2 regions of the Thalassobacillus hwangdonensis genome follow, and region 2 is predicted to be linked to the other one. Evidence: a T-box and tRNA genes for the amino acid it is inferred to sense, from the RefSeq annotation. Region 2 holds a T-box; the other holds one or more tRNA genes.
The links. The T-box of region 2 lies ahead of ACFQ2J_RS06915 (valine--tRNA ligase). A T-box ahead of a tRNA ligase gene usually reads a tRNA of that ligase, here a tRNA-Val.
Positions count from the first base shown of each region.

Region 1: it has a tRNA-Val gene. The T-box ahead of ACFQ2J_RS06915 (valine--tRNA ligase) is inferred to sense a tRNA for this amino acid. The anticodon was not compared.

Region 1 covers NZ_JBHTKL010000001.1:303,803-320,466, forward strand. Annotated here, with positions in the region: gene ACFQ2J_RS01650 (GNAT family N-acetyltransferase) at 1-238, opposite strand, end outside; gene ACFQ2J_RS01655 (YjcG family protein) at 242-754, opposite strand; gene ACFQ2J_RS01660 (alpha/beta hydrolase) at 872-1,597, opposite strand; tRNA gene ACFQ2J_RS01665 (tRNA-Val) at 1,841-1,913, shown strand; gene ACFQ2J_RS01670 (hypothetical protein) at 2,022-3,428, opposite strand; gene ACFQ2J_RS01675 (secondary thiamine-phosphate synthase enzyme YjbQ) at 3,567-3,968, shown strand; gene ACFQ2J_RS01680 (hypothetical protein) at 4,007-5,173, opposite strand; gene ACFQ2J_RS01685 (metal-dependent hydrolase family protein) at 5,211-6,455, opposite strand; gene ACFQ2J_RS01690 (YeeE/YedE family protein) at 6,873-8,108, opposite strand; gene ACFQ2J_RS01695 (3D domain-containing protein) at 8,277-8,804, opposite strand; gene ACFQ2J_RS01700 (dicarboxylate/amino acid:cation symporter) at 9,077-10,243, shown strand; gene ACFQ2J_RS01705 (5'-3' exonuclease) at 10,406-11,284, shown strand; gene ACFQ2J_RS01710 (FxLYD domain-containing protein) at 11,442-12,665, shown strand; gene ACFQ2J_RS01715 (S1C family serine protease) at 12,677-13,834, shown strand; gene ACFQ2J_RS01720 (GNAT family N-acetyltransferase) at 13,976-14,536, shown strand; gene zupT (zinc transporter ZupT) at 14,635-15,450, shown strand; gene ACFQ2J_RS01730 (peptide MFS transporter) at 15,602-16,664, opposite strand, start outside.
Region 2 covers NZ_JBHTKL010000001.1:1,281,350-1,298,013, forward strand. Annotated here, with positions in the region: gene ACFQ2J_RS06870 (GspE/PulE family protein) at 1-477, opposite strand, end outside; gene ACFQ2J_RS06875 (hypothetical protein) at 508-1,899, opposite strand; gene ACFQ2J_RS06880 (PRC-barrel domain-containing protein) at 1,933-2,673, opposite strand; gene ACFQ2J_RS06885 (hypothetical protein) at 2,701-4,125, opposite strand; gene ACFQ2J_RS06890 (hypothetical protein) at 4,151-5,728, opposite strand; gene ACFQ2J_RS06895 (prepilin-type N-terminal cleavage/methylation domain-containing protein) at 5,734-6,240, opposite strand; gene ACFQ2J_RS06900 (type IV pilus modification PilV family protein) at 6,237-6,647, opposite strand; gene ACFQ2J_RS06905 (sensor domain-containing diguanylate cyclase) at 6,776-8,506, opposite strand; gene ACFQ2J_RS06910 (bifunctional folylpolyglutamate synthase/dihydrofolate synthase) at 8,605-9,891, opposite strand; gene ACFQ2J_RS06915 (valine--tRNA ligase) at 9,957-12,599, opposite strand; T-box leader at 12,644-12,874, opposite strand; gene ACFQ2J_RS06920 (hypothetical protein) at 13,011-13,199, shown strand; gene ACFQ2J_RS06925 (phosphotransferase) at 13,196-14,218, opposite strand; gene ACFQ2J_RS06930 (LysM peptidoglycan-binding domain-containing protein) at 14,317-15,276, opposite strand; gene hemL (glutamate-1-semialdehyde 2,1-aminomutase) at 15,452-16,664, opposite strand, start outside.

The sequences.
Region 1 (16,664 bases), 980 kb from region 2:
CCCTTAAATCCCTCAAAACACAAATACGTTCCAGTTTTCCATATTCATCTAAGATGCGAAGTCTGCCGGCAGCTATAGGAAGCTCATCATCATATCCGATGAAATGAGTGGCAGTGGTATGATCATGTTCATCCATTTCCAAGTCTGCCGGCACTTGCTGTTCTTCGATGAACACTTTTTTTCTAACTGTAAAAGCATCCTTCAGTTGATTATCAGATTCGACGATTTGTACCTTCAACGTTTATCCCTCACCTAAAACGAAGGTTTCATGTACAGTCCAGGACCCGTTCTCCAATTGATAAAGCAACTGGAAGCGGTCGACTTTTTCGGTGATATCGAACTTCAACATGCTCAAGCTGCCGTAAACATCGGAATACTCATCATACGAAAGCTTCTGTGCAATCGTGATGTGAGGTACGTAGGCATACTCTTTATTGTCCGGCAGATTGCCGGAGTGGAGTTTTTCATTGAGATTGAAGATTTCTTCATCTGGTTCCACTTTCAAATAAATCGTGTTGGTTACCGGGGTGAAAGAGCTGACCTTCTCAATCCGGATATCGAACGGTTTCGTATCTTTGGCGATTTGTTTCAATTCGCCTACGATGTCTGCCATTTCTTCTTCTTCTGCTTCGAACGCTTCTTTCAAAGTGATGTGTGGTGGAATCAGTGCATAATGTGGATCATAGCGCTTACGGTAGGAATTGGCTACATCCTGCATTTTTTTAGATGGAAAGATTGCGATACCATACTTCATATATAACCCTCCTGATCATCTTTCTCCTATCACATACGATAGTACGTATATTTCTGCAATTGTTCGTATAAGTGGATGTATCTATTATATCAAATCCGATGTGCATTTACATCGTCTTTATGTCCCGAACATTGTCGTCAATACACGTTTCATGTCGTTCTGCCAGTACTTCCATGTGTGATCGCCCTCCAGCTCGTGAAAGAAGTACGTCAATGGCTTCTTGTTCAAGTAATTTCTGAGTTCTCTGTTCGGGGTCAGGAAGTCCTTTCGCTCGCCTGCTGTCGTTTCTACATCGGTTTCCTGATCGCCGATCGTATGGTAGATGGTCAAAGGAGATAAATCATTGGTGTCTTTGACCAAGTCCATAACAGTTTCATCAATATAAGGGGATTGCATGACCACGTTCCCGAAGATGTTCGGAAACTTCAAAGCAGTCATGAGGGAAACAGTTCCTCCGAGGGAATCCCCCATCAATGTTCTTCCACTTCCCATATGATACCCTGGCAATTCGTCGTCAAGGTAAGGAGCTGCTTCATTTACGAGGAATTTGATATATTCCTGTTGTCTGCTGCCTTCCGGATGATACTTATCTCTTCGATCATGCTTGTCCTTATAATGGATACCAACAAATATCGTATTTTCAATGCTCTGATCCGAATGAAGCTTGTCACTGAGTGTAGCGACTCTTCCCATCTGGTAATAATCGTTGCCATCCTGCATGATGCAGATGTGGTATTTATATAGGGTAGAAAAGTTCTCCGGCTTATAAATCTTCAAAACCATTTCTTCATTTAAGTACGAACTGTCGATCTTATGTTCTTCCATAGTTCCGTCTCTTCCCATGATGAGCACCTCCTGGATGGACAGGGAGCTATCCTAGCCAATTCCCTGCAAGAAAATTTTTCAAACATAATAGGTTCAGTTTAACATAAAATTGTCGAAAAAATTAAATAGGTTGATCATGGTAGAAAGTGGTAGTGGCGGGCACGAAGCTTTTTTTACGAAATTTTAATAAATCTTTCATATTCCATTGACATTCCTTTGAAATCGTATTATATTATTACTTGTCTTACGAAAATTACATATGATTCCGTAGCTCAGCTGGGAGAGCGCCACCTTGACAGGGTGGAGGTCGTTGGTTCGAGCCCAATCGGAATCATCAAGACAATGTGCCGAAGTGGCGCGGCTTCTCACTCACGGAGAGGTCGCGTCACTTCTATTTATGTAAAAAAGACTGAAATGCCTACTTGCATTTCAGTCTTTTTTTTTACTCGTTATTACTCGCCTGTAAACTAGGACAAGGATTTGTACAGGATATTGAAGCAGTGTAGCTATTTTCTACTGTAATCGGTACATTCAAAATGCTAAGATTCACTTGCGTGTCACCTGTGTTCAGTTGAACGCTTCTTAAAGTATTGGAAATGGTAGCATTCAGGACAGTGGATGAAACGACGCTGAGTTGGATTGTACGATGTGCAGATCCGCTTTCTGGAACAATCAACTCATTGCATTCAATATCAATGACTCTTGGTCCAACGATATTTTCGTTCAATGGAACGGGTTCTGAATTGTTTTGGAAGGTAGCTATGCAATTTGAAAAAGTACTGAACCGTACAGTCAGACCTGCTGGGATGGTTAGCGTATCATTAAGAGATGCTGTTGTCGAAGGAGAACCATTTGTATTTGTCAATGTCAGGTTGTAAGTGATTTGATTCCCTGATACAATACAGCATTTGTCTGCGCTGAGCTGAACTACGGATAAATTCAACTCACAAAAATCTGAGGCTTGTGAAGTAGGACTGACCACTGATGCGGTATTTTCAATGATGTATCTTCCTGGTCCACTTATAGAAGAAACTGGTACCGAATAGGTGATGATCTGAATTTCTCCAGGATCGAATGTGCCGAGGTTACCCGTTATAAGGATTCTTCCAGGAACTGTACGGTTTATAGTGAGTGTCGGGTCGCTAATCGTAATATTCCCGAGGGTCAGGTTCGTACTGAAAAGCAATGTATCCGTTAGCTGCACATTTTCAACAGGAGTGCCCCCACTATTGAATACTTCGATGGAAAAACGGAAGGTCGCCATATTGTCTTCAATTATCTCTTCACAAAGTTTCAGTACATTGAGCTGACCAGGTTCAGGACACTCTGGAACTAGGTAACATCCGTTACAGGAGAATGTGTAGGTGGTGTTTGCCGCTTTCACCTTAATTGCTTCCATGCCAACCGGGTAGTTACCTGCAATTTCCAATTGATATTCTACACAAACTCCTTTATCAAACCTTCCATCCGTTTCTACTTTCAACCAGTTATACCCTTCCGGTGCAGGACCGAAGTTTGGGTCGGTATTACTGATTGTGAATGGAACAACTTCGAAACTTCCACAACCATCAATCTTTTCTCTGACAGTAGTAATCACTTCATGGATACCTGAGCAGATAGGAATTACAAAACTACTGATTCCTCTTGTAGCTTGTGCAGTATCCGTTGCAAACTTGTAGGACCAATAAGACCTATTGGTTGGTGATGGTACAAAACAAGGGTTTCCGGATGTTCTGCCATCAGGAAGCAGCTGACAAGCAGGTTGTGTTACCGTTATACCAGCTGTCGGAGGACACGCGCAGACATTTTCATACGGTGTACATTCGCAGCCGTTACATATTTCAGCCATAATATATCACTCCTTTCATTTATTACTTCACTATATGAAACTAATATAAGAGGGGGTTGGACAAAGTGTCTGATAGATTACACCATTTTTTGTTTTTTTATGATTGGATGTGGGAAATAGAATGAAAAAGGTGGGATGATAATGAAGATTTTCGAGGTGAAAACAGAAAGTCATGATCAGATGATCGATATTACTGAATCAGTTTCTTCCTATATAAAAGAGCAGGGAGTGGAAGAGGGGATCATTGTAGTATCTTCCCTCCACACAACTGCAGGCATCACCATCAACGAAAATGCTGACCCTGATGTAAAAACGGACATGCTGAACCGCTTGAGGGAAGTGTACCCATGGGATCACCTAGAGGATAAACATGCGGAGGGCAACACTGCCTCCCATTTGAAGGTAAGTACCGTCGGGCATGCCCAGACCCTCATCATTTCAGAAGGAGAAATGGTTCTCGGTACATGGCAGGGGATCTACTTCTGTGAATTTGATGGACCGCGAAACCGTAAGTATGCAGTGAAAATCATCGCTTCATAAGAAAAGACGCTTGGCTTTAGACCAAGCGTCTCTATCATTTACAGAGTACTCATCAGCATACTCGCAACGACAATCGAAGCAGTCGTCACAGTGGTGAAACCACCAATGAGGAGAGGTGACATCAATTGATTGAAGATGTATTTTTCTTCCGCACCATTTTTACCAGTGGAGCGGCTGATTTCTTCACAGATGATATAGTCACCCGGGAAGCCGAATAACGCAGTCAATGCGACAGGAATACCCAGCATCGGATCCCATTTCAGCAATTTAGAAGCAATATATCCACCTAAAGCGATTCCGACAGCACCGAGCCCGAGGATAAGGAAGACCATTGGCAAATACTCTACGAATTTTTGGAAAGTCACTTCATTTAAAGAAGGGACGATGACGAAGATCAATCCAGCCATTGCGATGCCGAAAGAATTCGCACGCACCATCATGTTTTCCTGATAGAAGCCGGAATACATTCCCAAAATACCGATCGTCAACGCCCACAAGCTATAGTGGATCGGCGTAAACTCGCCGAGGATGACTGCAAGTGCTCCTCCGAACATCAATTGGAACAGCAACACGATCGGTGTGGAATACTTTTCTTTAATCAGGCATCGTTTCTTTTTCTCGGTAGTCTTTTCTTTATGACTCTCATGGACCAATTCTGCAAACTCAGGCTGGGCGACCATTTTTGTCGCATACCTTCTTAACAGGTTTGTTGCAAGCGGCAATCCCAATAGTTTCTGAAGCGCCAATACTAATGCCGGGATGACGACCAGCGAGGTAAGACCCAATGCTTTCAATTTCTCAGATGTGATTAGGAATGCAATGATGCCGCCGGTCAGTGGCCCGACTCCGGATACGGCTGTTTCGTATCCCATGATCGGAGTGACGATGGCGATGACTAGGACGCCGGCGATAAGGATGCCGGACAGTGCGATGACAACCGCTTTATACTGTTTTCTGATGATCTGCATCGGCATCAATGTTCCCATATGGACAATCAGGGGAGCGATCACCAGCGAACCGAATGTAGACAACGGTGAATTAGTGACGATATCTTTTGGAAAAAGTCCTGTCCACAATGCAAGCATGTAACCTAGGAATACAACTAACAGCATCGGAACACGGGCACGGGTAGCAATCGAAATAATCTCTCCGATCACCAGTAGTCCCATTAAGATTGCTGTAGCGATTAGCGGTTGATTCAACATTTCCATCATCCTCCTTCATTGATGTTTTTATCGTTTTTTATACTTGTTGCAATACGTTGAGCGTATTCTTTACCTGTTCACCTTTTACATAAACCTGTTCAATAGCTGCTGTATTTTTCAGCACATCGATATTCTCTAAGGGGTTTCCGTTGACTACAAGTACGTCTGCCTGTTTACCGGTTTCCAGTGTACCTGTAGTTTCTTCGATAGCCATTGACTGAGCTGCTACTTTAGTAGCGGAAACGATCGTATCCATTTCCGACATTCCGATATCATGGACGAAAATTGAAAGCTCTTCTGCGTTTCCTCCATGATCGACTGGATCACACCCGGCAAAGTCTGTAGCTGCTGCGATCGGTACGCCAGCTTTGTAAGCTTTCCGAATATTTTCTTTATGGATTTCGTAAAAATGATGTGCTTTCTTAAGTCCGAAATCAGGCACACCATGGAGGTGACCGTATTCTACAATTCGTTTTACAATCGATAGGGTAGGGACGAGATATGCGCCATTTACGAGCATCAGTTCAATTCCTTCATCGTCAATCAGGATTCCATGTTCAATTGTTCTCACACCTGCTTTCAGTGCATTCTTGATTCCTTGAGCACTTTGAGCGTGGGAAGCTACATAAGATCCTACCGCCTCTGCTTCATAGACGATTGCTTCCAATTCCTCAACGGTAAATTGCGGAGCGCGAGGATCGTCTTTTTCTGAAAGTACACCACCTGACGACGAGACCTTGATGAAGTCAGCTCCTGCACGGAATTGCTCTCTCGCAGCCTTCCTGCACTCATCTGCTCCGTCACATACATGGAACAAGTTGAACTCTTTCGGTAACATATGTAAGTCACCGTGTCCGGCTGTTTGGGACAACATCAAATTGGAAGTCTTGATTGTTGGCCCGGTGTATAGTCCTTCTTCAATCAGATTTCGGATATGTACTGCAGTGGTACTACCCACATCTCTTACTGCAGTGAATCCGGCATTAAGGAGTTTATCCAAATTTTTCAGCGCACGGCCCATTCGCATTTCGGGTGGTTCAAAAGCTCCCAGCATCAGATTGAGGCTCTTTGTACCAAGAAAATGCATATGGGCATCAATCAGCCCGGGTATCACTGTCTTACCGGTACAATCAACTCCATTTGTCCCGGACGGAAGCGCTGAGTCCGGAATCGATCCAACAGCCTCAATTTTCCCATCATGTAAAAGTACAGAAGCATTTTCAAAATGTTGTCCGGTTCCATCAATGACATGTGCATTACGTAATAATGTCGCTTGTCCCATTTGGAATCACTCCTTTTCTGTATTTTTTAAATAGTTGGACAATTTTGAAATTAGACTCTATTTTAGAGCACTCACAGAAAAAGTCAATGACATTTCCAAAAGAAAATATAGAAAAAATATTGTAAGCGTTTTCTTTAAATGGTAAAATAATATATTAATAAATTATAGGTATTGGTGAAGAATTGTAAGAAAAAAGAATGTGGGTAGCGTAGTCAACAAACGAAGACTCCAGCGGGAACAGCACGCGTCCGAAGACCCCGGAGGAAAGCGGTCTTTGCTTTGCGAGGAGGCTGAGGCCGTGCCCGCGGAAAGCGAAGTATGTTGATGAAGCGATGCGAACTAAATAGAAAAAGACCCGATCAATATGAATTGGTCGGGTCTTTCTTTGGTTATTATAGTTAAGAATATATTAAGCTTTTAACAGATCGAGTCTTTCGGGTTAGGATTCTTCAATCCGAAAATAGGACGAAGGTAGAGGGCAAGATAGCTTCCTGCCAGTGCCATGATCATCCACACCCATCCATGAAGACTGAAAGAAGCGATTCCACCGAAGTAAGCACCGATGTTACATCCGAAAGCGAGACGGGCTCCATACCCCATCATCAACCCACCAAAGATTGATGCAAACGCAATTCCAGGCTTGATTTTTCCAGGTTTGAAATTTCCTTGGGCTGCAGCAGCGATGAATGCGCCGAGTAGGATACCGAAATTCATCACGCTCGTTGAATCTGCAAGGACAGTTGTCTGAAGTGCCTCTGTGTTTCCTTGCCAATATCCCCATTGACTAACATCCACACCAAAGGCCATCAATACTTTTGACCCCCATAATGCAAAAGCTGAAGTAATCCCCCAAGGGTTGCCGCGCAGGCTCAATGTCAGTGCATTCAATAGAGCGAGGACTACAGCCGCAGCAAGTAGTGGCCAAGATCCGCGCCACAGTCTCTTTAAACCAGTTGTTGTCGCAAGTGGTTTCATTTTTGGTGGATTCTTTTTACGTGCAATTTTGACAGTGATTCCATAAATGCTGATGAACAGCAGCATTTGGAACAACCATCCACCGAAGTAACCGAACCCAGTTGATTCAGCCAGTGAAATTGGCTGCAACGAAGGTGTTTCCTGTGTCCAGAAAATGAAGTGGTAAGCGCCGATGACAGAACCGACAATGAAGCCGAGCAGCGTCAACAGCATAGATGATTTTCCTCCACCGACACTATACAAAGTTCCTGATGCGCATCCGGAACCAAGCTGCATGCCGATACCGAAAAGGAACGAACCGAATACTACACTTACTCCAACAGGTGATACATATCCCTGCGGCGTCGTACCTGTAAAGCTGAAATCTGTTGCAAAAATGATTGCAAATAACGTCGTTGCTACAGCAAGCATCAACATATGTGCCTGCAATCCCTGAACATTCCCTACAGACAGGAGCCTGCGGAATGCTGACGTGAAACCGAAACGGGCATATAAAAGAGTCAAACCAAGCCCGAGTCCTACTATGAAGAGAATCGCTTGTGTCCAGCCAGTTGTTGCAATGATGGTAACGAACAATAGGAGCGTAGCGATCACCCCAAGCCAAACTTGTGGCTTTTGAATAGGATTCAACTTAGTGACTTCAGTTGTCGGAGTAACTTTCCAAGTTGGAGCATTCATAGCCATATCTATATTCCTCCTAATTCCGATTTGTTTAGTAGGTTTTAACAACGTATTCCATCATAATAGGGGATGTTCAAATTGTAAAGTCCTCTGCTTTACCAATTTAAGGACAAACAAAAAAGCCTGTTCCCATAAGGGGCCAGGCTTTACATGTCTGTTATTTACTTAACCTAAAATCTGAATCTCCATTTGTCTGCGACCAAAATCAAGCGCATCACTATTCTTTTCCATATAAATATCGATGCGGTTTCCTTGGATGGCACTTCCGATATCGCCGGCAACTGCTTTACCGTAACCGGGAACATAAACTTCTGTACCAAGCGGGATGACATCAGGATCTACAGCGATGACTTTTTTGTCCGGGTTTGCCCTTAAGTCGATTCCTGTCTTAGTGATTCCACTGCAGCCGTCGCAGAATGCAGTGTAAGCTGTCGCTTCCACATTGACAGTTTTGACAACGTCATTTTTATCAGATGTTTTTTCCTCTGATTTATTGAATCGTTTCAGTTGTTCTGACTTTTCTTTTAATGCAATTTGTTTTTGATCTATATCGTTGACCTTATTTTCTGCTGAATCCTGCTTTTGTTCATGTTTCACTTCATCTGCATGAATCATAGGTTGTCCAGTATCAAAGCTGAAGATACCAAGTACATACATAAGAACAGCTGTGCCAGAGAGCATCCATTTTTTCATGTCCTTATTCCTCCTTCAATTTGACCACTCAACGAATTATAACAGGGAATTTAAACAAGTGATACTACAATAAAACTACATTTTCATTACAGATTAGTGACATTTATCATAGGTTGTATTTTCCTTTGTAGGTAATATTTACTCAGCGTAAAAATGTTAATAAAGCAGCAGTTTTTATTCTTTAAATTTGTCGGATTTTGTTGTAAAGTAGGGTTTAAGTGTTTGTGGGATAGACAATCTTACACCGTAGAAATACAGAGGAGAGGGATTCCATGAAATTTCCATTATTATTAAGAATTATTACAGCAATCCTACTTGGAATTGCAATTGGGTCGATCGCTTCAGAGCAGATCGTTGAACTGTTCGCTACTTTCACAGGTCTGTTCGGTAATTTTCTCAGTTTTGTCATCCCTCTGATCATCCTTGGCTTCATCGCTCCCGGAATTGGATCGATGGGAAGAGGTGCAGGGAAATTGTTAGGGATCACAACTGGACTTGCATACGGATCTACCATTGCTGCTGGTGTGCTCGCGTTCATCACCGCCAGCTCCATCTATCCTGGACTTTTGCAAGGACAGTCAGCTCAACAGCTTGAAAATCCGGAAGAATCCCTGATCGAAGCCTCTTTCACAGTGGAAATGGAGCCGATCATGGGTGTAATGGCCGCATTGATTTTTTCATTCATCTTGGGGCTGGGTATCGCAAGTTTGAAAAGTGATGCACTTCTTAATGTAATGAATGATTTCAGATCCATTATTCAAAAGGTCATAGAAAAAGTCATCATTCCATTATTGCCTTTTCATATCTTCGGAATTTTCGCCAATATGACATATGCAGGACAAGTAGGAACAATCTTGAGCGTGTTCGCTAAAGTTTTTGTGATGATCATTCTGCTTCATATCGCCTACCTTGTTGCAATGTACGGGATTGCCGGAGGTTTACAGCGTATCAATCCGTTCAAGATGATCAGAACGATGCTTCCAGCTTACTTTACAGCGTTAGGAACGCAGTCCTCAGCTGCTACGATTCCAGTAACGCTGAAGCGAGTCAAAAAAGTTGGCGCCAGAGAACATGTGGCAGATTTTTCTGTTCCATTATTGGCAACGGTTCACTTGGCTGGTAGTACAATCACGATCACAAGCTGTGCGATGGCCGTCATGTACATGCAAGGTCAATCTTTAGTGTTCGGCGATATCTTCCCGTTCATTCTCATGCTCGGGGTTACGATGATTGCTGCTCCAGGAGTACCAGGTGGAGCAGTCATGGCAGCAATCGGTTTGTTGGAATCCATGCTCGGCTTCGGTGCCACGATGACTTCCTTGATGATTGCACTGTATCTTGCCCAGGACAGCTTCGGTACCGCAACAAACGTCACCGGTGATGGTGCAATTACAATGATTGCCGATCGCCTTACAGGTGGAAAAGTCAATCAGAATTGATCCAATCTAATAGGCTTCCTCTACGATTAAGAGGAAGCCTTATTTTTATTTTATTGGAAGATATGCTACGATACCCACTGGTTCAATTCTCGTTTTTAATTTAAAGAAGAGATTCATAATAGTTTGCTATACTGTATGTAAGAAATGAAGGGGAGAGATGGTATGGATAAGAAGATTCTGCTAGTAGATGGAATGGCGCTACTTTTCCGTTCCTTCTATGCAACTGCAATCAGCGGTTATTATATGATCAATAGTAAAGGTGTACCTACCAATGCCGTGCATGGGTTCATCAAGCACCTGTTTGCAGCGACGAAAGCATATCAGCCTAGTCATGTCATATGCTGCTGGGATATGGGAAGCACGACGTTCCGGACTGAATTGTATCCGAATTACAAAGCGAACCGGGATGCTCCGCCAGAGCAGCTTGTTCCGCAATTCGACCTTGTCAAAGAAGTAGTAGAAACACTAGACATTCCGAATGTCGGCTTGAAAGGTTACGAGGCCGATGATTGCATCGGGACGCTTACCAATAAATATAGTAGTGATGCGGAAGTCATCATTCTTACAGGAGATCAGGATATCCTGCAACTGCTTCAGGAAAATGTAACGGTGTCCTTATTGAAGAAAGGGTTCGGCAATTATGCAGAATACCAGTCTGACCGTTTCTATGAAGAAAAAGGGATTACCCCTACGCAGATGATCGACCTGAAAGCGTTGATGGGGGACAGCAGTGATAATTATCCTGGTGTCAAAGGTGTCGGGGAAAAGACGGCACTGAAGCTTCTTCAAACTCATACAACTATTGAAGGTATTTTGGAAAATATCGACACATTGACGAAAGGTCAGCGGGATAAGATTGAACGGGACCTGGAAATGCTTCATTTATCCAGGAAGCTTGCCCGTATTCACTGTGAAGTGAACGTAGATTGTTCATTGGAAGAAGCGATCTTCCGTGTAAACAGAGATGCGATGGTTACTAAGTTTGAAGAATTGGAATTCAAGCGTCTCGATGATGTCATTGACCAAGTGGCGCATAACTGAAGGTAGACGGACTAAAGTTGGAGTTTCTCCAGCTTTTTTCTTTCTTTTTACCTATCAAAAATCTTCTAAACCTTCCCCGATTGAAAAAAGAAACATGCTATAATGATTGAAGTGTATGCAATATATTACCAACTAATAGATATGGAGGGTGGAGCCCATGTACCAATGTCCATCATGTGAAACACAGATCCAAGAGGGCTCTCGGTTCTGTCCGAATTGTGGAAAGCAGTTAGACGAAAGTCCAGTCATACATAATGAAGAGCTTACAGCGACAGCCTCTGAAGTTGACACGTCTTCAGAACATCAGAAACGTGCAACAAAAAAAGAGAAACCGAAACGTACGAAATGGATAGCGATCTTACTGCCGATCCTTTTCCTGATTCTAGCTGGAGCAGGGGTTGGATATACCTATGCTAAAGAAACAAGAATCAATGATGATGTCATGGAAATGAAGCAGCAAGCGGAAGCATTGGCCTTGGAGGAAAAATATGATGAAGCAGAATCGCTCCTCTCAAAAGCCATTGCAGCTAGGCCTGATTATGAAGCATTACACGAAGACCTCAGACTTGTCCGAGCTGCCATTGTGATGAATAACGAAGTTGTGGGGACCGGTAAGCTCATCCAGCAGAACAGCCTGGAAAAAGCTAAAGAGAACCTCAACCGTATGAACCAACAGGTTTCCGAAGAAGATAATCGGTTGTTCTCTCACTTCGTTCCTGAATTGAATGAAATGGATTCGAAAATTACAGTGAAAGCGATCAACAATGAGCTCGCTGACTTATCCACGGTAGATCAATTGGCTGCGAAATTATCTACTTTATCTACATTGAATTTGGAAGAAGCGACTCAAGTTAAGAATAAAATCATTGATAAAATCGTTACGATCGCATCAGGAGAAGCCGAAGAGCTGATCCGAAATAAAGAATTTTCAGAAGCAATCCAAACGGTAGATTATGCTCTACAGTATGCGGTGAATAATGATAAGCTCACACAGCTTAAGCAGCGAATCAATGAAGAACAGGAAGCTTTCGTACAAGCCCAGAACGAACGCATTGAAAGAGCGATGGAACGGGCAGCGAAGGAAGATCTGAAAAACCGGACTGCTGCAGTCGAGGTGGAAGAGCTTAATGCAGAGGTAGACGAGTTCGGCGATTTGACCGTTACTGGAAAAGTGAAGAGTGTCGCCACGAAAATCATCAGTTCAATCACGATCGAATTCACCATTTTCGATAAAGAGGGTGAAGAAATTGGGACGGAGTCTACCACCGTCTATCCGATGTATCTAAACCCTGGAGATACTGGAGAATTCGAAAAGCAGTATTTCGGTGTTGAAGGAGAAGTTACTGTGGAAATTACGAATATGCGCTGGTATATCGAGTAAGGGGGCACATCATGAAACGACTATGGATCATTACAACTTTACTTACATTAGTGATCACAACGGCAGGGATTGCAGGATTCATTTATATTAAAGATACCGTGCCTACCCGTTTGACAGAAGCAGCTGAACTGGTAAGGACTTCTGAAGACGAAACTGAAGACCAGCAGGTGACGAAACAGGTTGAAGATATCATTTTTGAATCACAGAAACTCGTTGTCCAAATCGAAGTGGACAATGGTACGATCGGCTCAGGGTTCCTATATAATGATCAGGGGGATATCCTGACGAACGCACACGTCGTAGCCAATGCGAGCGATGTTACGATAGTAATGACCGATTCTAAACAGCTGAAAGGGAAGGTCATTGGGATAAGCAGAGATACGGATGTAGCGGTCGTCAGAGTACCTGGATTGAAAGGCACACGACCGCTTCCACTTGAAAGAGAAAATTCCGCCGAGTTATTGGATGAAGTCCTGGCACTTGGCAGCCCGTTAGGATTACAGAACACAGTAACTACCGGGGAAATTACTGGTCTGGATCGGGATTTTGAAATTGCACCGTTCATTTATGAGGATGTATATCAGATTTCAGCCCCTATTTCACCAGGAAACAGTGGTGGTCCTCTGATCGACAGTAAGTCCGGGAGGGTCATCGGCATCAACTCAGCGAAGCTTGATAAAGAATCAATCGGATTCAGCATTCCGATCGGTGACGTCCTGCCAATGGTCGAGCGTTGGTCTGAATCACCGATGGAAGCTTTGCCAGACTTCTCAGACGTCCAGGAAGGGATTCATTCTGCTCCGCAGATTTCCGATGAGGACCAGGCGAATTATATGATTCAATATTTCTATGAAAGCATCAATCAGGGAGATTTCGTTACGGCGTATTCCTTGTTAGGAAGTGGCTGGCAGAGCACCACCTCTTATGAAGATTTCAGGGCGGGCTACTACAATACTCTGAGTGTCCAGCTCGATGATGTCATTTCGGATACGGTAAAAGGGCAAGTCAAGGTGACAGCCTTTATCACTGCAGAAGAAACTGCACAAGGTGATGTAAAAGTGAAGAAATACAAAGTGATCTACACCGTAGATCATGAAAATGGCCAGATGAAAATCCTATCCGGAGAAGGTCAGCAGATCGATTCCAATGAAGAAAGCGAAGAAGAATAAGCATGAACCACCGTCTTTCTATAGAAAGGCGGTTTTTTCTTGAAATGCCTGATTCAGATAATTATAAATTTTCATTGTCTTATCTTACCAATCTGATACAATGGAGGGCATCTCTAAAAAATTCAAGGGAGGAAAATTGTAATGAATCCGATACTGTTAGACTTTCCATCACAATTTGAAACTGAACGCTTATTAGTACGTATGCCCCTACCTGGTGATGGTAAAGCAGTCCATGAAGCGATTGAGGCGTCCAGTAAAGAATTTCAAAAATGGCTTCCTTTTGCACAGAAAAAGCAGACGTTAGAAGAAGCAGAAAGTAATGTACGGCAGGCCCATGCTGATTTTTTGAAGAGGGAAGACTTAAGATTACATATCTTGTTAAAAGAAACCGGAGAACTGGTCGGTTCAACAGGTCTGCATCGAATTGATTGGGATATTCCGAAGTTTGAAATCGGCTATTGGATCGACACAAGACACTGCGGCAAAGGATACATGACAGAAGCTGTTGCAGGAGTGGCTTCATTTGCTTTTGATGAGTTGAAAGCAAAAAGAGTGGAAATCAAATGTGATATAGAGAATATAAGAAGCAGGGCCATACCCGAGCGGCTGGGATTCGATCTGGAGGGGATACTCAGGAAGGATAGTACGAGCCCAGATGGGAAAACAATTCGGGATACATGTATTTATTCCAAAATCAGATGACCTGCATACCATATAGCTATGAGCGCTAAGCTCAAAAAGTTGCCCTTGTCCAATATAAGAGATAAGATGGGGGAAGATTGCTTTAAAAGGAGCGGAGAATGTTGGGTCAAGAGTTATTGATAGCATTTGGACTGACACTTATGGCTGGTTTGGCGACCGGTATAGGCAGCGTGCTCGCATTTTTCACGAGAACCACGAATACACGGTTTTTATCTTTCGCGTTAGGGTTTTCTGCAGGTGTCATGATCTATGTTTCCATGATTGAAATCTTCTTCAAAGCGAAGGATTCTCTTGTTGATGCCTTAGGTCCGCAATTAGGAAATTGGTCGACTGTAGGTGCCTTTTTTGGAGGAATGCTGTTGATTGCAGCGATCGATCGGTTTATTCCTAAGAAAACGAATCCGCATGAAGTCAAAAAAGTGGAAGATATGGAGAAAGCACCTGATGGACCGGTTAAAGACGATGCGTTACTTAAGATGGGGACCTTTGCAGCCTTAGCAATTGCAATTCATAATTTCCCTGAAGGAATTGCAACATTTACAGCTGCCCTCCAGGACCCTCATCTAGGGTTTGCGATAGCTGCGGCAATTGCAATTCACAATATTCCCGAGGGAATAGCGGTCTCTGTACCTATTTATTTTGCAACAGGAGATAAGAAGAAAGCATTCAAATTGTCATTCCTTTCCGGGTTGTCAGAACCGGTAGGGGCAATTGTAGCGTATTTGATATTGATGCCGTTTCTGAACGATGTCATGTTCGGTGTTATTTTCGCTGGTGTGGCAGGAATCATGGTTTTCATTTCTCTGGATGAACTGTTGCCGGCGTCGAAAAAATATGATGAAGCGCATCTGTCCATCTACGGAATTATGAGTGGCATGGCAGTGATGGCGCTGAGTCTACTGCTTTTCATATAATTATGATTATTTGAACCCTGATGTAGTTCGTCATTGGGGTTCATTTTTTTTACATAGAGGAAAAATGGTTCTATCACAAGAATAAAATAAAAGAAAGCTTGCAGAAAACATTGGAGTTCTCTACAAGCTTAATGTTAACGTTCATTTGAAGTTATTTTGCCAGTTGTTCTTTCGGTTGTTCCATAGTTGGATCATTTTCATCTGCCATCATAGAGACAAGCTTCTTGGAAATTGCCAAGAGAATGAATCCTAGAATGATTACTGAAATTCCGATTGTAGCGAATATTTCCATGTAACCTAATGAAACGGTCATCGATGCAAGCGCACTGGCGACGTAGTTAGCAACTCCGATTGCTGCCATCCAGACACCCATTAATAAGGAAGCGATCTTGATTGGAGCTACCTTACTGACAAGTGATAATCCTACTGGCGAAAGGAATAGTTCACCTAGTGTGTGGAACAGGTACGTCATGACGATGAACGCCATATTTATCTTGATTGGATTGGCTTCGTCACTGCCTGATTGCATGACAGCCGGAATCAAAATGAGGAATCCGACCCCAAGCAGCATCATACCGATGGCCATCTTCGTAGTCATATTCAAGTCGCCGTGTTTCGATTTGGACATTTTAAGCCAAACAGCTGAAAGGATTGGTGCAAGAATGATGATGAATAATGGATTCAAAGACTGGAACCAGGAGATCGGAACGGTATATCCGAATAGATCACGGTCGACAAAGTTCTTTGTGTAAAGAGTAAACGAGCTTCCGGCTTGCTCGAATCCAGCCCAGAAGAATACGATGAAACATGCAAGGATCAATATAGCTTTAGTCCGCTGCTTTTCCTTTTTTGTCATCGGTCCTTTATCGTATGTCGTAGCTACAGTTCGCATCGGTTTTTTACCAAGGTCACCGAAGTAGCGGTTACTGAACAAGTTGAAAATCACCTGACCGAGCACCATACCTATGGATGAAGCAAGGAATGCCCACTGGAATCCGTAGTGCATTGTGCCATCTGCCATCCTTGTTGCGAACAGGTCCTCAGCAAGGAAACCTGCTACAAGTGGTGCAATAAAAGCTCCTATGTTGATTCCCATGTAGAAAATAGTGAACGCAGAATCTTTACGCTTATCGTTTTTCGGATAGAGTTCACCGACAAACGTTGAGATATTGGGTTTGAAGAATCCATTACCGATGACCAGTAATGCAAGACCT
Region 2 (16,664 bases):
AGGGGCATCGTCCCCTTCACTCTCTTCTCCATCTCCAGACTCCGTGTCCTTCAGGTTATAGTGGCGGTTGATCGCCTGGAGGATTTCATCCTTTGTAGCAATGACCGGACTGATTTCAAAACCGGTCGATATTTTCAAATCATCGATTGCAAAGTAGTCCATCGGATCCTTCATTGCTACGACAAGCTTGCCTTCTTTTTTCTCGATTGGAATCAACAGATTCCTCACCGAAAATTCCTTTGGAACAATCGTGATCACACTTGGATCGATCGGATAGTGATAAAGCGACACGTGTGGGGTTCCCAACTGGAATTCCAACACTTCAATCAACTGTCGCTCCGTCACATAACCTTTATCTACAAGGACATCTCCGAGCTTTTGGTTACGGTCCTTACTCTCCAATGCATCATTGATCTGCTCTTCAGTCACCATGCCGACATCTTTAAGTAAGTCTCCCAGCCGTTTTCGATTCGCCATACTGCCTCACCCTTTTGCCTTTCTCCCAACTCATTTAGATGGCACACCTTCAGGATCGATTTCCCAAATATATTCAGATTCAGAGGAGTCATCACTTCCCTGACCTTCCTGTTTCTGCTGTTCTTTTTGTGACCCATCCTCATCCTGACTATTTTCATCTGTGTCATTAGAATCCTGATCTACTTTTTCTCTATTTGTTGGATTTTCGCCTGAAGTATCTTCAGATGTGTTCGTGCCGCCCTGTTCATTACTCATTTCACTTTCATTTGAAGACGCTTGTTGCTTCTGTTGTTTCTCACTGCTATGAATCTCAATCGTCGGTACTGCAGGATAGTAATCCTCTGCAATCAATTCTTTGTAATCATCTCCGAGTGAGTAACGATAAACTTCACCAGCAACCCCCGGACGTCCTTCCTGCTCAGTTTTCACTTCATCCACATCTAGTAAAGAAGAAAACTGCATGACGGTATCCGGCTTGATTTCCATCTTGTTTTCCACTTTTACTTCATAATCATCAGGAAGTGGAAATCCTTTGATCTTAACCACCAGCACACCATTACTCACGGAAAGTTCAAGATAATACGGTGCGTCATTCGGATTGTAGAGCTTCAAGTCCTGCCCTTTTTCTAAATGAATGCTCGCTTCCGATCCCAATGTAGCGTAAGCAGGCAATTGGTGGCTGATCGCTCTTTCTTTAACGATGAAATTCGTTGAAAGCGCAGCCCCGTATATACCTGTCGCCATTACATTCAGGACATCCTGATCATAGTAAGCATCTTCCATCAGATGTGAAAGAAAAGAAAAGGTAGCATCTCCTGGTATTTCGATTCCATTCATCTCTTCTGCCAGGCTTAAGATATCCACCTCGTCCGGCACTTTAACCTCGAATTCACTTACCACTTCCCGGAGACCGGCGGCATCTTCAGCCACATAATCATAAAAAGAGTATGTCATCGGCTGCTCGGCCAGTCTGCTGGCAGACCTGCTTACGTCGTTCAAAAATTGTTGCTGCTTGAACTGGCTGAACACTTCCTCACCAAAGCTCTCTTTCAGTACATTCAATTTTTCCGGGTCCACCTTTACCGTGAAAAGTGGGGTTTCTTCTGTTTGGATGGATTGAAGTGTCTGATCGATTTGGAAAGTAATGAAGGACGGATCCAAGATGACTTCTTCCCTTCCCATTTCAATGATCACTGGGTGCTTCTCCAGCCATTCCAGAGAAGCAGCGGTCAACAATTCTCTCGCTTCCTGCTCAGACGTTCCTTCAAGCTGTAAGGTAGCAATTTGTATGTCCTTTTCAATAATCGCTTCATTTCCGCTGATTGCCTTGATGGTTCCGGTACTCACTTGGGACAGGATCAATACCAGTACGGAACTGATAATTACGATGGAATAGAGTTTCAAATTGTTTTTCTGATACAACTTAAGCACTTCCTCTATCAGAAGGAATGGTCATTATCGGACATTCATACTTAAATCCACCATAAGGCTTGGACCGATTTCCCTCACTCGTTTTAAATCTTCTTCAGATAAGCGTGTCCCGGCAGCAACTACCACTTCACCCTGCTGATCGATGATGTCTTTCGTCGCTTCTTTCCCTGCCAATAATTCTGTCTGCTTTTGATCAAATCGATCCAAAGCGATTGCAGGTGTTTCTTGCTGGTACACTTCAGTTGTCGTCTCTTCTGTAGCAGGGATCAGTACATCTGCATCGAATTCACTGGATGTCGTGTAGGCTTCATTCAAGATCAGCAGGTTCTCTCCATATGTAATGATGTCATCCGACTGCAAATAGACCGTTTCCTGATTCGTTTCGATCTGAACGGCAACAATTTCACCTTTTTCTTGTTCGATGTAATATTCATTTGCTTTACCGACAAGCTGACCAAGACGTGTCATCACCTTTGTATCGATAATGCTGATTTTCTGATTGATCAGTTGGTTTGCAATTGGAATCTCATTCAAATCAAGGATGGAAAACTGATTTTCTACTGTGATGGCATATTCTCCGATTCCAACAATCTTCTTGAAAGGAATTGCTTTCATACTGATGTGCCAGTCTTCATGTTCTACCGCAAGGAAATCAACCATTCCTTTTTCAGGATTAACTACAAGGGATTTCACAGAACCGATTTCTTTACCTTCTGTAATACTGATGATTGGCAAGCCGACTAGCTCTTTACTTTTTTTCAACATGTCTTACACACACCTTTTCATGATAGTTTAATATACAGACTCACATAATTCGCTTTGAATGAATGACAATTCCTCTACTATGATTGGATACGGTTCAAACCGTTCCAGAAGCTGATCGATCAAAATGCTTAATTCCTGCCAAGCTTCTTGTTTCATATAATGCTTGATCAATAGTCTTACAAAAGAATAGTATTCCAAATCTGAAAGTTCAGGATGGAAGTGCTGCTTAACATAAAGGACATACTGATCAGACGGGAGCTGCTCTTCGAGATTTTCCAGCTGTTCAACCATAAGGTGCAACATCTGCTCCTTAACTTTTGCATCATTATTCTTTTCAGGTTCCTCAATGGAGGCAAGTCCTTCTTCTTTGTAATCTAATTCCTCTTTAGTTGGAACAACGTCCGAGTCTTCCAAGATTTCATCTGATTCAATAACATGTTCTTCTTCTGGAGATTGTGCTTCTAAGAGGGCTTCTTCGTCATCAAACAATACTTCCAGTTCATCATCTTGGTCGAAGAGGATACCCTCGCTCATGTCTTCATCCAAACTGAATTCTTCCTGATCTGATTCAGGTTCAGTTTCCAGCGTCCGTGCAACAGCCAATTCTTCTTCCGGAGACAGACTCTCCTCTATCTTTTCTTGTTCATTTGATGTGGAAGCTATGTCGGCTTCGTCCTCATTACCGAACTCCTCTATTTCAGCTGAAATCAGTTCTTCGTCCAAGTCGATTTCAAAATTACTTTCTTCTTCCTGATGAACTGAATCGAATTGATCCTCATTACTGTTAAGTAATGCATCGATTTCTTCCTGAGTTACTTCATCCAGCTTGTAGTCATCTTCTTCAGCCTCAATGTCAACTGAATCCTGCTGTGCTCTGGACGTTGCCAATTCTTCTTCAGGTGTGATGGAGTCTTTGGAATTTGACTGCTCACTATCTAATTCATCTTCATCTGAAACCGGTATCTCATTTTCTTCTCTCTGCTCTTCTGCAATATCTGATGGATCTTCGATTATTTCCTCACTAATTAATTCTTCCGATGCTTCTTCATGAGGGTGTTGATCAGCAGGTTCATTTTCTGCTTCAATCGTGTTTTCATTTTCTTCCTCGTCATTTGCACCTGGTTTCACGAAAAGAGGATGATTTTTCAATGATTTAGGAGTAAAAGAGTTCACGCGAGCTACTGCCACATCTCCAGCATCCTCTTCACCATTGGAAATCGAAAACCCGAACCTAGTTAACATCATGTAAGTTACTATAGCGCCTAAAAGTAAGACAAATAAAAGTGCAATCCAGAAAGAATAAAGAATGGTAGTCAACTGCCCGACACTTCCTATAAGAAAAGCTACAACACTTAATGTTACCTTCTCTTTCCTATTCAGACCGAGAGGTAAGGCGAAAATGCATAATGTTACAAGTAGCACTGCTGCCAATAAGCCAATTCCATTTTCCATGACAAACACCTCTTCTCATCAAAAGCTACTCAACAAATTGCGAATCCAACTCTTTCAATGTCACTTTTTCAACTGTAGGAATCCCATCTGGAGGGTTAAGAATCAAATCATCTTTGTAATAGATGGATAACCTCGACTTTTCAGGTGGAATTGAGTCTTGATCCGATTCGAAAATAAGATCCCGATATCCTTCCCTTGTGTCACCTTTTACAGCGTTTAGTATTACCGGATCCCCGTATAGCCCACCATTAATTTGAATATTTGAACCTACTCCAAACATTTCAAGTTCGGAATTCGTATATAAATACGCATCCATCACTTTAGGCTCGGGGTTATAAAGGTTGTTATTTGATACTTGGAGGCTGTCATCACTGATGACAACTAATGTCCCTCCGTTAACATTATTAGATAGATTCCTTATTTCCCCACCGTTTCTTACGTAAATGGTACTATTCGTATTCAATTCATTTTCAATGAGCACCCTGCCATTGATATACATTTTTCCTTCCATATCCAAATTTTCAATATCTGCATTATTTTCAATATATAAATGGTTTTCTTTCTTTATCCTCAACGTCCCGCTTAAATCCGCTGATCCTTTTACCTGAATAGATCCCTCAACAGCTAAGTAACTTCCTTGTTCCATTGTCAATGAATCTTCTACTACCAAATCACCCTTAATTGTAAGGCTCCCATTCCCTTTAACTCTAAGCTCTCGGTATTTCATATCTGAATTAATTACTGTATTCTTATTTTTATTATTATAAGTTCCAACCTGTTTAGAATTAAATTGGTCGTAAGGATCAAGATCATAGTTTTTGCCATTAATATGCTCGATTACATTGATTGGAGTAATAGCAGGTTCTTCTTCGCTAATATTTGGTATAACTGAAAAATACTTTTCTAAGTTGAATGGAACAGGATCAAACTCCCTATACCAATTCAATAGCCATATATATAGGTATTCATAGTTATCTTTAACAGTTAGATCCCCTTCAATAGCGGGCCAAGATGTCTTTTCCCTTTCGTACCCTCCATATATATATTCGGCATAATTATCCAATCGTAAGTTGCCTCCCACATACATATCACCATTGATGTAAGGTGCACCATTTAAATACATATTACCTGGCGATACTGCACTGTATCGAAACACATCTGCGATTGTGGAGAAAGTAAATGTATGTACAAGAGATCTTGATGAGTCTTCCAATGGAATAAAAAGATCAACACGTTCCAGGTAAACTCCCTCGGAACCATCATTTATCAGTCTTCTCTCCAATCGCTGACCATTTGCCAAAGAGGTTTCCAAGTTATTTAACAAGGCGTCAATTTGATTAATGACAAAATCAATATCGGCGACTCCTCTGTCCAGGTTGGAGTTTAAATCCCCAATCTCTTCCTGAATTTTCGCCATTGTCTCGTCAACTTCTTGTTCAGCTACGGTTTTGCTTTCCAGCAAATTCTTATTTGCATTTACAAAATTCATCGAGTTGACGGTCAGTCCCATCAGCCCTAATCCGAGAATACTGATCAAAGAAATCACCAGAAGCACAACGAGTAAAGCGTACCCTTTTTCATTATTCAGTTGAGGGTTGGCCATGTGCATCACTCATTTTTCAGACGATAGATTTTGGAAGATTGATAGGTTTCGTTCGACTCACTATCTGCCACTTCCAATTGGACGTAGAGTTTCTTACCTTCGTACTTGAAAAACGAATCAGTGAACCTCCACTCAGGATCATTCAGAGTGTTACCGTCAATCACAATGTCATCTCCTGAAATAGAAAATGCAATGCGATCCTCTACGAATTCATATCCACCAGATCCATCATTCTTATCCTCAATATGCTCCCCTACACCTGTGAACTGAGTGAATCGGTCAGGTGTACCGCCACCGTCAATTTCGATGCTGTCAACATTCAGCATCGCTTCATCGAATTGATAAAGGATCAGGGCTGCTTCATTCCTCATTTTCGTCTGTGCGGAAGATCGATCAATCGACCCCATCGTAGAAAAAAGGAGGTTGTACGCAATAAGAATGACGACAGTGGACAAAGCCAGGACAGCTAACAACTCTACAAGCGTCAAACCTCTTTCATTATGTAGCTTCATTTCCTTTTTAATCCTTCCAAGGTTACTGAATTATTCGTCGATGATGTTGGAGTTACAGTTATGGTTATCACTAGAAGACGATCCTGCAACTCGGGATTGTCATGCTGCATAATCTTAACGAAGGCTTCATACGGGGGTTCTTCTGTAAGCTCTAAAGAAGTCATGATATCGATACTTTCTTCATTTCCAGTCATGTTTTCCAATTCTTCAAATGAGAAGTTCTGGTACGTATCCAAAAGACTATCGGCCAACTCGACTGCCGAGAATCGATCGTCGATCCTGCTGCTTTGACTGACTGAATTGACAACAAGGCTGCCGATCAGTGAAAAAATGATGATCAATAAACTGAATGCCACTAAAACTTCTACTAATGAGAATCCTCGTTCGTTGTTTACTATAATGAACACCTTCTCACTAATAATTCCATAATTATAGTTAAATTATAACGTATTCTAGTATTTTTGTCCTGAAATTAATCGAAAACGGTCAAAAAAAGTTACTATTTAACGAATAAAAAACAGTTGAATGAATTGAATCATTCAACTGCTACATTAACCTTTTCATAACTGGCCACTTTGTTTCTTCCTTTTTGCTTTGCTCCTACATACATCGCCCGGTCTGCGTGACGGATCAATTCTTGATGTTCCTCACAATGGTTCGGGTATGTAGCAGTACCTATGCTGGCAGTAATACTTACATATACAGGCCCTGCTTCCTCCAGGATATGTTCATGGGAAACAAAAGGCACTGTCGCAACAGCTTTACGAATCTCTTCAGCAATCACTGAACATTTTTCCATGTCTACATATGGAAGCATGATGACGAATTCTTCCCCGCCATACCTTGCAACCGTACCTAGATCACCTATTGCTACACTAAGTCGATCTGCCAATTCACAAAGAATCTCATTCCCGCTCTGGTGGCCATAAGTATCATTGACCTGTTTGAAATGATCGATATCAAGCAAAATCAATGATAGAGGTTCCGACTGTACTTCCATCTCTTTGAAAGTCTTTTCCAATTGATCCTCGAAATAGCGATAATTGTAAAGGTTCGTCAATGGACAACGCTCACTGCGCTTTTTCGTTTCCTCATAGTTTCGAGCATTATCCAGGGCGACGGAAAGATAGTTTGCCAAAATATCCAGTATCATATATTGATAGTTTTGAAATGCATATTTTTCATTCGAGATGACGGTGATGACACCCACGAATTCATCACTTCGCATAATCGGTACAGACAGGACACTCTCTCCATCTTCCGGCGTCACTTTACTGTCCAGGTCCAGCCATTGCTTCCGTGAATGGAAATGGAATCCTTCCTTCTGTCTCCAAACCTCTCCACTGAGACTTTCCCCACGACTCAGCTCGATTTTCGGAAACTCCATATTATTGTTTTTGTCAAAAAAACGGATGAGCTGGATCTTTTCATCATCGACCACTTCATAAATGTACGCATAGTGCAGCGGCAGCAAGTCGCCTAATCGCTCAATAAACAGATCGACAACCTGGTCCACATCCATTCTTTCAGTAAGCTGGTGCCCTATATCCCCAGTATCCTTCAGATAATGGTTCACCTGCTGGCTTGAATGATACATGCTGAGCATGACAGAGATGAAAATGAACGGTGTTCCTACGAGAAAGATTCCAAGTCCTCCAACCTCTGTATATAGCATATACAATACAAAACCGAAAGGAAGGAACATGGTAGTAGTAATCGATTCCCATAAAAAAGCTTTATCAAAAATGATCCCGATTTTACCAATCATAATCAATCTCAAAAACACGATCAGTACTTGATTGACGATGATGAGTGTTGCTACATAACTGACAATCGGAATGATATCGTAAACATTACTTACTGCATTAGCACCGTGATTCCCACCAAGAAGTTCATAAACGATTGCAGCAGTACAACTCGTAATAAGGAAAAGCATGAAGTTGAGTGGAATCCGATGATAATCCTGTTTAGGTATTCGTAAGCGCAGCAATAAGAAGATTACTGCTAGCTGTGTCAGCACAAGCTCAACGAATAATCCAAAATAGATGAAGACAGCAAAGCTGATCCCATGTATGAAGAAAATCGGCTCACCACCGACAATGACTGGGAAGAAGGCGATAGCACATATCAGTATTGCAAAGAAAAAGATATCAAGCTCCAATCCTTGAATGTTCGGAGGGAACTGCTGATATAAAAAGTAAATGCTGACAGGGTAGAATAATAGCCACGTAAGCCATATACCTTTTTTCTTTTTATCACTCACCATGTTCTTCACCCCTCCCAATCTCCTACTACAATATTACCATAATTTTCTTACAATTGTCCTCTATTCGACTAAAAAAATTCAAAAGTAGCAGATTACGTTTAACGAGGTGACTGAAAAGCCTTTTTCACTTCTGATATGAAGTAAAGTGACCCTGAAATGACAATCACTTCTTCTGAAGAGACATCAGCTCTCAATGAAGCTAATTTCCGCCGCCAATCACTGGCTACATCCGCTTCTTCAACATATTTCTCCTTCAATTTTTCTGGAGGCATTGCCCTTGGAAAATCGAATATCGTAAATGTTACGCTCGCAAACCTTCCATGTAAAAGGGCAAGCATTTCGTCCAACGGTTTGTCTTCGAGTGCAGCATACAATAAATGGATATTTCTAGAAGGATAATGGGAGGATAGTGCATCAATTAGTGCTTTAGTCCCTTCTTTATTATGCGCACCATCAAGGATCACATCTGGTTCAGTAGCAACCAGTTCGAATCGACCCGGCCAGTATGCCTTTTGTAGTCCCCCATGCAATAAATCCATATCAATTCGATATCCTTCGCTTTGCAGGACTTCGCATGCTTTCAACGCAAGTGATGCATTTGTCACCTGATGCGCTCCTTTTAATGAACTTACTAGAGACTCAGCTTGAATGGATGCCCCTTTATAGCTGAAACGTTCACCGGATGCCATGCTTTCTTTAGGCTTAACCTGAAAATCCCGATGCAATTCGTATAGCTTTGCCCCCACTTCAGCAGCTTTGTCAGCAATGACGGCTTTTGCTGTTTTCTCTTCTACCCCACTGACTACCGGAGCACCCGCTTTAATGATTCCTGCCTTCTCAGTGGCGATCTTCTCATATGTATCGCCGAGGATGTTCATATGATCCATTCCCACATTCGTAATGATGGAAAGCAGCGGAGTAATGATATTAGTGGAATCATAGCGGCCACCGAGACCTGTTTCAAATATGGCGAAGTCAATCGGATGGTTGGAAAAATAGCTGATTGCCATCGCTGTGATGACTTCAAATTCAGTCGGTTCTCCAAGCTCTGTCTCTGCAAGTTCCTCAGTTAAAGGCTTGATGGTTTCAACGAGTTCGACCCATGCATCGTCAGTAATCGGTACGCCATCCACGCTGATCCGCTCATTGAATTCAAGTACATATGGGGAGGTGAATGTTCCGATACGAAAACCTTGTTCCTGCAAAAGAGCCCGTAAAAAGGTAAGGGTTGATCCTTTCCCATTCGTTCCTGCGATATGAATGGCTTTGATCTTTCGTTCCGGATGACCGAGCTTTTCCATCATCCATTCCATCCGCTTCAAACCAGGTTTTATTTTGAATTTTTCACGGCTGTGAATCCAGTCGATCGCTTGTTGATAATTCATGCGCGCCACCTTCTTTCATAAAAGAGGAGAGCATCTCCTGCGAGATACCCTCCTGCCAAGCTTATTTATGCTTTCAATTCTTTGATTCGTGCTTCAACTTTTGCACGTTTATCCAAATAATCTACTTCTTTCGCTCGTTCTTCTTCGACTACATGATCAGGAGCTTTGCTCACGAATCTTTCATTGGCAAGCTTTTTCTGAACACGCTCCACTTCTTTCTTCCATTTATCGAGTTCTTTATTGAGTCGTTCGATTTCATCCTCAATATTGATCAGGCCTGCTAATGGAAGGTATAGCTCTGCTCCTGTTACGACAGCAGACATCGCTTTTTCAGGTGCCTGAACGTCTGTTGCAATCGTTAGTTCGCTTGGATTACAGAATCGGTCCAGATACTCCCGATTCTTTTCCAATTCTTCCGCAACTACTTCATCCTTTGCTTTGATGACAAGCTGGATTTCCTTGGACATCGGTGTATCCACTTCTGCACGGATATTACGTACGGATCGAATCATGCTCACAAGGCGTTCCATTTCGGCAACTGCCTGTTCATCATTGTACTGCTCCTTCACTTCCGGCCAGGACGCCTGGACGATCGTTTCACCTTCATGAGGCAAGTGCTGCCAGATCTCTTCTGTAATGAAAGGCATGAATGGGTGAAGCATGCGCATGATGTTATCCAGTGTGTAAGCAAGTACGGATCGCGTGGTGTTGATTTTGGCTTCATCTTCTCCATATAGAGGAAGTTTTGCCATTTCAATATACCAGTCACAGAATTCATCCCAGATGAAGTTATACAAGTGACGGCCTGCTTCTCCGAACTCATAGCGATCGATATTTTTCGTAACCTGTTCGATCGTCTGGTTCAAGCGGGTCAGGATCCATTTATCTGCAACGGATTTTTCGCCGCTTAAATCGATTTCTTCGAACTTCATGTCTCCCATATTCATCAATGCAAAACGGGAAGCATTCCAGATTTTATTGGCAAAATTCCATGTAGCCTCGACCTTTTCCCACTGGAAGCGAAGATCCTGCCCAGGCGATGAACTTGTGGATAGGAAATAACGTAGGGAGTCTGCACCGTATTTCTCGATGACATCCATTGGATCGACACCATTGCCAAGCGACTTACTCATCTTGCGCCCGTCAGCATCACGAACCAAACCATGGATCAATACATCCTTGAATGGACGCTCATCTGTAAACTGCAAGGACTGGAATATCATCCGGCTTACCCAGAAACCAATAATGTCATAACCTGTTACAAGGACATCGGTAGGGAAATAGCGCTTGTAATCTTCGCTTGATTCATCCGGCCAGCCCATCGTGGAGAAAGGCCATAGCGCAGAGGAGAACCAAGTGTCGAGTACATCGGGATCCTGCTCCCACTTTTCTTCATCTTCTGGTGCTTCTTTACCTACGTAAACTTCTCCAGTTTCTTTATGGTACCAGGCAGGAATCCGGTGGCCCCACCATAGCTGTCTGGAAATACACCAGTCACGAGTATTCTCCATCCAGTGCAAGTATGGCTTTTCAAATCGTTCAGGAACGAAGTCTACTTTGTTGTCACCATCCTGAAGCTTGATTGCTTCATCTGCCAACGGCTGCATATCTACGAACCACTGGGTGGACAGGTAAGGCTCAACAACCGCTCCACTTCGCTCAGAGTGACCGACAGAATGATCATGTTCCTCGATCTTGAAGAGGACACCCGCTTCTTTCAAATCGGCTACAATCTGCTTCCGGCACTCGAAGCGGTCCATGCCCTGATACTTGCCGGCATTTTCATTCATTGAACCGTCTTCATTCATGACGAGAACGCGTTCCAGATTGTGACGATTACCAATCTCGAAGTCATTCGGATCATGGGCAGGAGTGATTTTTACTGCACCGGAACCGAATTCCATATCGACATAGTCATCGGCAACAATTTCGATTTCACGGCCGACAATCGGAAGGACGACTTTTTTACCGATAAGGTCTTTATAGCGTTCATCTTCTGGATGAACTGCGACTGCAGTATCTCCAAGCATCGTTTCCGGCCGAGTCGTTGCAATTTCAATATGACCGGATCCATCTTTCAATGGATATTTCATATGGTAGAAGTGACCTTTGACATCTTCATGGATGACCTCGATGTCAGAAAGAGCTGTCTTCGTCTGAGGATCCCAGTTGATGATATATTCACCTCTATAAATAAGCCCTTTCTCATATAATTTAATGAATACTTCTTTTACAGCTTCAGACAGCCCTTCGTCCAATGTGAAACGTTCACGTGAATAGTCCAGTCCAAGACCGAGTTTTTCCCACTGCGCACGAATGAATGCAGCATACTCATCTTTCCAGGACCAGGACTGTTCAAGAAACTTCTCACGCCCCAAGTCGTAGCGGGATGTCCCCTGCTCTCGCAATTTAGCTTCGACCTTTGCCTGAGTAGCGATTCCGGCGTGATCCATTCCTGGGAGCCATAAAACGTCGTATCCTTGCATACGCTTAGTACGAGTGATGATATCCTGGAGCGTCGTATCCCATGCATGACCCAAATGAAGCTTACCGGTTACATTCGGAGGCGGGATGACAATTGTAAAGGGCTCCTTATTCTCATCTCTTGTCGCTTCAAAATACTTTCCGTCCACCCAAGCCTGGTAACGATCCTTTTCTACTGCATGAGGATCATACTTCGGGGGTAGTGATACTTCCTGATTACTCATAGCTTCATTTCCTCCTTTTTATATAACAAAAATCCCCTTCATCCAAAAAGGACGAAAGGGATTGATTTCCGTGGTACCACCTTTGTTCACAGTACTGACTAAAGCGATACTGTGCACTCATAGGAAATAACGGCTTCTAACCGGCTCTTTCTACTCATTTCAAAAGAGCTGCATCCGGGGCGACCTTCCACATTGAACGAACCTGGAAAACTTTCAGCTCAAGGTTTTCCTCTCTGAAGGGTTCAATCTGTACTCTTCCCCATCGTTGCATTTCACGTCTTCAATTATAATTCATATTGTATAAAGAAAAGCGATATAAAGTCAATAGTTACTTAACCGCTATATATAAAATCCGCATTTTCACTAGTTTACCATAGATGATTCCATTTTATACAAGTGAGGTGAATGAACATGAGTCGTCTCTATCGTTACCGCTTACCCCCGTGGTGCAGGCAATGGTTATATATCATCGAAAAAGCACTGATTCCACTTTGTATCTTTCAAGTCATCCGTACGTTGCTATTCCCTACCACGCTGGACGTATTATTGCTTGGAATATTCATCGGGCTTTGGATCGCGTTTTACAGTAAGTGGATTTAAGTTTCATCCATTTCCTTTTCTTCTTCTGCCAGCTGCTGCGATGTGAAAGTATCGAACAAAGCTTCTGCTGCAACTCGTGAGTAGATCACCCTCCTATGGCTGGTGGCAAGGCGCTGCACTTTTTCCAGCTCACTGATCCGTTCATTCGCCATCAGCCTTTCAATCCTTTTTAAATAATGTTCCGTATCCACGAGATTGATCGCCAACTGCAGTCGTTCTTCATTCGTGAAACCATAGATGCGTTCATAGATATGGAACTTATTCATATAATCATCAACCGGACTGTCATGATAACGAAAATCATGCATGAAGAACCTTTGGAGATCATGATGCGGAAGGCCGGTGTGCATCCGTTCCCAGTTAATGAAATAACTCTGGCCATAGTATTGGATGATATGGCTGTTACGTAAATTCCCATGACATACGACAATGGGAATTTTTTGTTCTTTCGTACTCTGTTCCGGTAATTCATTACTGAAATCTTTCATCATTTCCAGTGAGTAATGAAGATCTCGGTATTGAGAACACACAGCCAGCCCGAATGGTGAAGTGAAGTGCCGCCTTTCGAAGGACTCGATGCGAGCCAAAAGCCGTTCATGAATCTGCTCCGAAGCTTCTCTTCTTCCGCGGTAACTGTGCCATATATCCGGGACAGAATGATAGTTCTTCGTTTGTTTATGCAGGTTACCAACACTGTAATAAAAACTTTCAATATCGTGACTTGGATAATTGTCACGGGTATGTTCCACCCAAGGAGTCATATAATAGAGAGCACCATTGGTAGATACAAAGGACTGGCCATTTCTCGTTTTCGTAATCGGAGGTGCGATGGAAAACGAATGATGATCTAGCCAATGTACGATCCGCTCCCATTCGCGATTCTGCTGTGTATCATACTTGGACTTTTTAAGTGCGAATGTCCCGTGATGCGTATGAATCCGAAAAACGTTTTCCGAAATACGATCCATATTCAATGGTTCTAATCCATAGGCGGCAACAAGCGAAGTGACGTCATTCATATTGATTCCTCCCCATTGCAGAAGACGTACCCTTTACATGAAAAATGCGCTGCTATGGAAATTCAGCAACGCATTTATTTCGACACGAATACATCGAGTCAGGATTGCGGAATATAAATGATTTTACCTGGAGTCAAATCCTCTTCTTCCACGTTATTCACCTTGCTCAAGGTATGCCTGGTCACTTGATACTTTTCTGCTAAGCCATCGAGCGTATCCTCTTCCTGCACGATGCACAGCTTCATTTTCGTATAAGATTCCGCGGTTTCTCTTTCACTGAAAATGTTGAATAATAGCCGATTCCCCGCTGTCCTTTCACTGGAAGGGGACGATTCCATTTCCTCTACTGTTTCCTCTTGTACATAATCCGAGGTAGACATCTCACTAGATGATTCTTCTGCCTGCTCATGATGGAAAAATTCCTGGAAAGACTGGACTTTGGTATACTTCCAACGATCACTGCTGGATTCCTCTTTCGCTTCCCCAGCAATCGAAGAAGATACAGAAGACGATTCAAATGTCTCTGGAGAATAATTCACCTCGAAGGTCTGTGGAGCATCCCATTGTTCGTTTCTGACTGGCTCACTAGTTTCCACTACCGCTGCCTGCACTTCATCTTCCAACCCTTGAATTCCATGAATGGCCACGGTCGCATGAAGTTTCAATTGACCAGCCGAAGGCAGCTCATAATCGAAAGCATCAATGCTGACTGACACCTCATCCAGATCATTCACTCTGTTTCTCGGGATAGACACTTCCACCGGAAATTTGTGAGAAAATTGACTCGCACCTTCCGCCGATCGCTCCACCTGATCAATCGTTTTCCTTGATGGAAACGGAGTGACTGTATCATAAGCGGAGGCTTCGTCGGGATCAAGAGCGAAATACTCGCCCGAAAGTTCGATCATTCCTTTAACCAGTACGGTCTCCTCAAAAGGCTGGATTGCGATTTCCGGCTCCAATGAGATTCCCATCAGTTCTTTGACTTCCTGTCCCCTTTCGAACCAAAGGGCTTCATCAAGATAAAAAGAGAATACATTTTTATTATCATTCGTCACGTACTTTCCTCCTCCCTTAAGACGCAACATTCATCTCTGTTCCAATCTATGCAGGGGGAGGTCAAACTATACATAAGAAAAAGCGAAAACGCCCAGAAACCCGGGATGCATAAACGAATCGTGCTGTTTATGTCCGGGTAACTGGACGCTCTAAGTCGTCAAAAATTGCTGACGTTTATTTGATTTCCGAGAAAACTTTTTCCGCAGCAGCAATGGTGCGTTCGATATCCTCATCGGTATGCGCAGTAGAAAGGAAAAGCCCTTCAAATTGAGAAGGTGGCAGGAAGACACCTTCCTGGATCATCCCTCTGTAATATTTCGCAAACAAATCAAGATCGGATGCACTTGCTGTATCGAAATTATAGACATCATCATCATTGAAGAAGAAGCCTACCATCGACCCTGCACGATTTACAGTGAACGGAATATCATATTTTTCTGCCGCTTGACTGAAGCCTTCAATCAATCGGTCTACTTTCTTGTTGATTTCTTCATAGGATGCTTCATCAAGCGCACTCAATGTTTCATATCCTGCGGTCATCGCAAGTGGATTTCCGGACAATGTACCTGCTTGATAAATCGCACCGGTCGGAGCAACTTTCTCCATGATTTCGCGTTTTCCTCCATAGGCACCCACAGGCAGGCCACCACCGATGACTTTACCTAAGCATGTCAAATCTGGAGTAATCCCAAAGTGTCCTTGGGCACAGTTATAGCCGACACGGAAACCGGTCATGACTTCATCAAAAATCAGCACGGTTCCGTTTTCCTCGGTAATACGGCGTACTTCTTTCAGGAAGTCATCCTTTGGTGGTACGACACCCATATTACCGGCCACCGGTTCAACAATCACTGCTGCAAGATCATCACCGAAGCGGTCAATCGCATATTGGAAGCTCTCAAGATCATTGAATGGGACGGTGATGGTGTTCTCTGCAATCCCTTTTGGCACACCAGGTGAATCCGGGAGACCTAATGTCGCAACACCGGATCCTGCTTTGATCAGCAAGGAATCCCCATGGCCGTGATAGTTCCCTTCAAACTTAAGGATTTTATTACGACCTGTATAGCCTCGTGCAACACGAAGCGCACTCATGGTTGCTTCCGTACCTGAGTTGACCATTCGCACCATTTCGATGGAAGGAACGCGGTCGATGACAAGCTGTGCCAATTCGTTTTCGATTTTTGTCGGCGCACCGAAGCTTGTCCCCATCTCTGTGACCTTCTTCAATTGCTCAACAACACGGTCATCTGCGTGGCCGAGAATCAACGGCCCCCAGCTTAAGACGTAATCGATGTACTCATTTCCGTCGACATCGTAAATCTTAGAGCCTTTTCCACGTTCCATAAAAATCGGGTCCATTTCAACGGAACGGAAAGCCCGGACT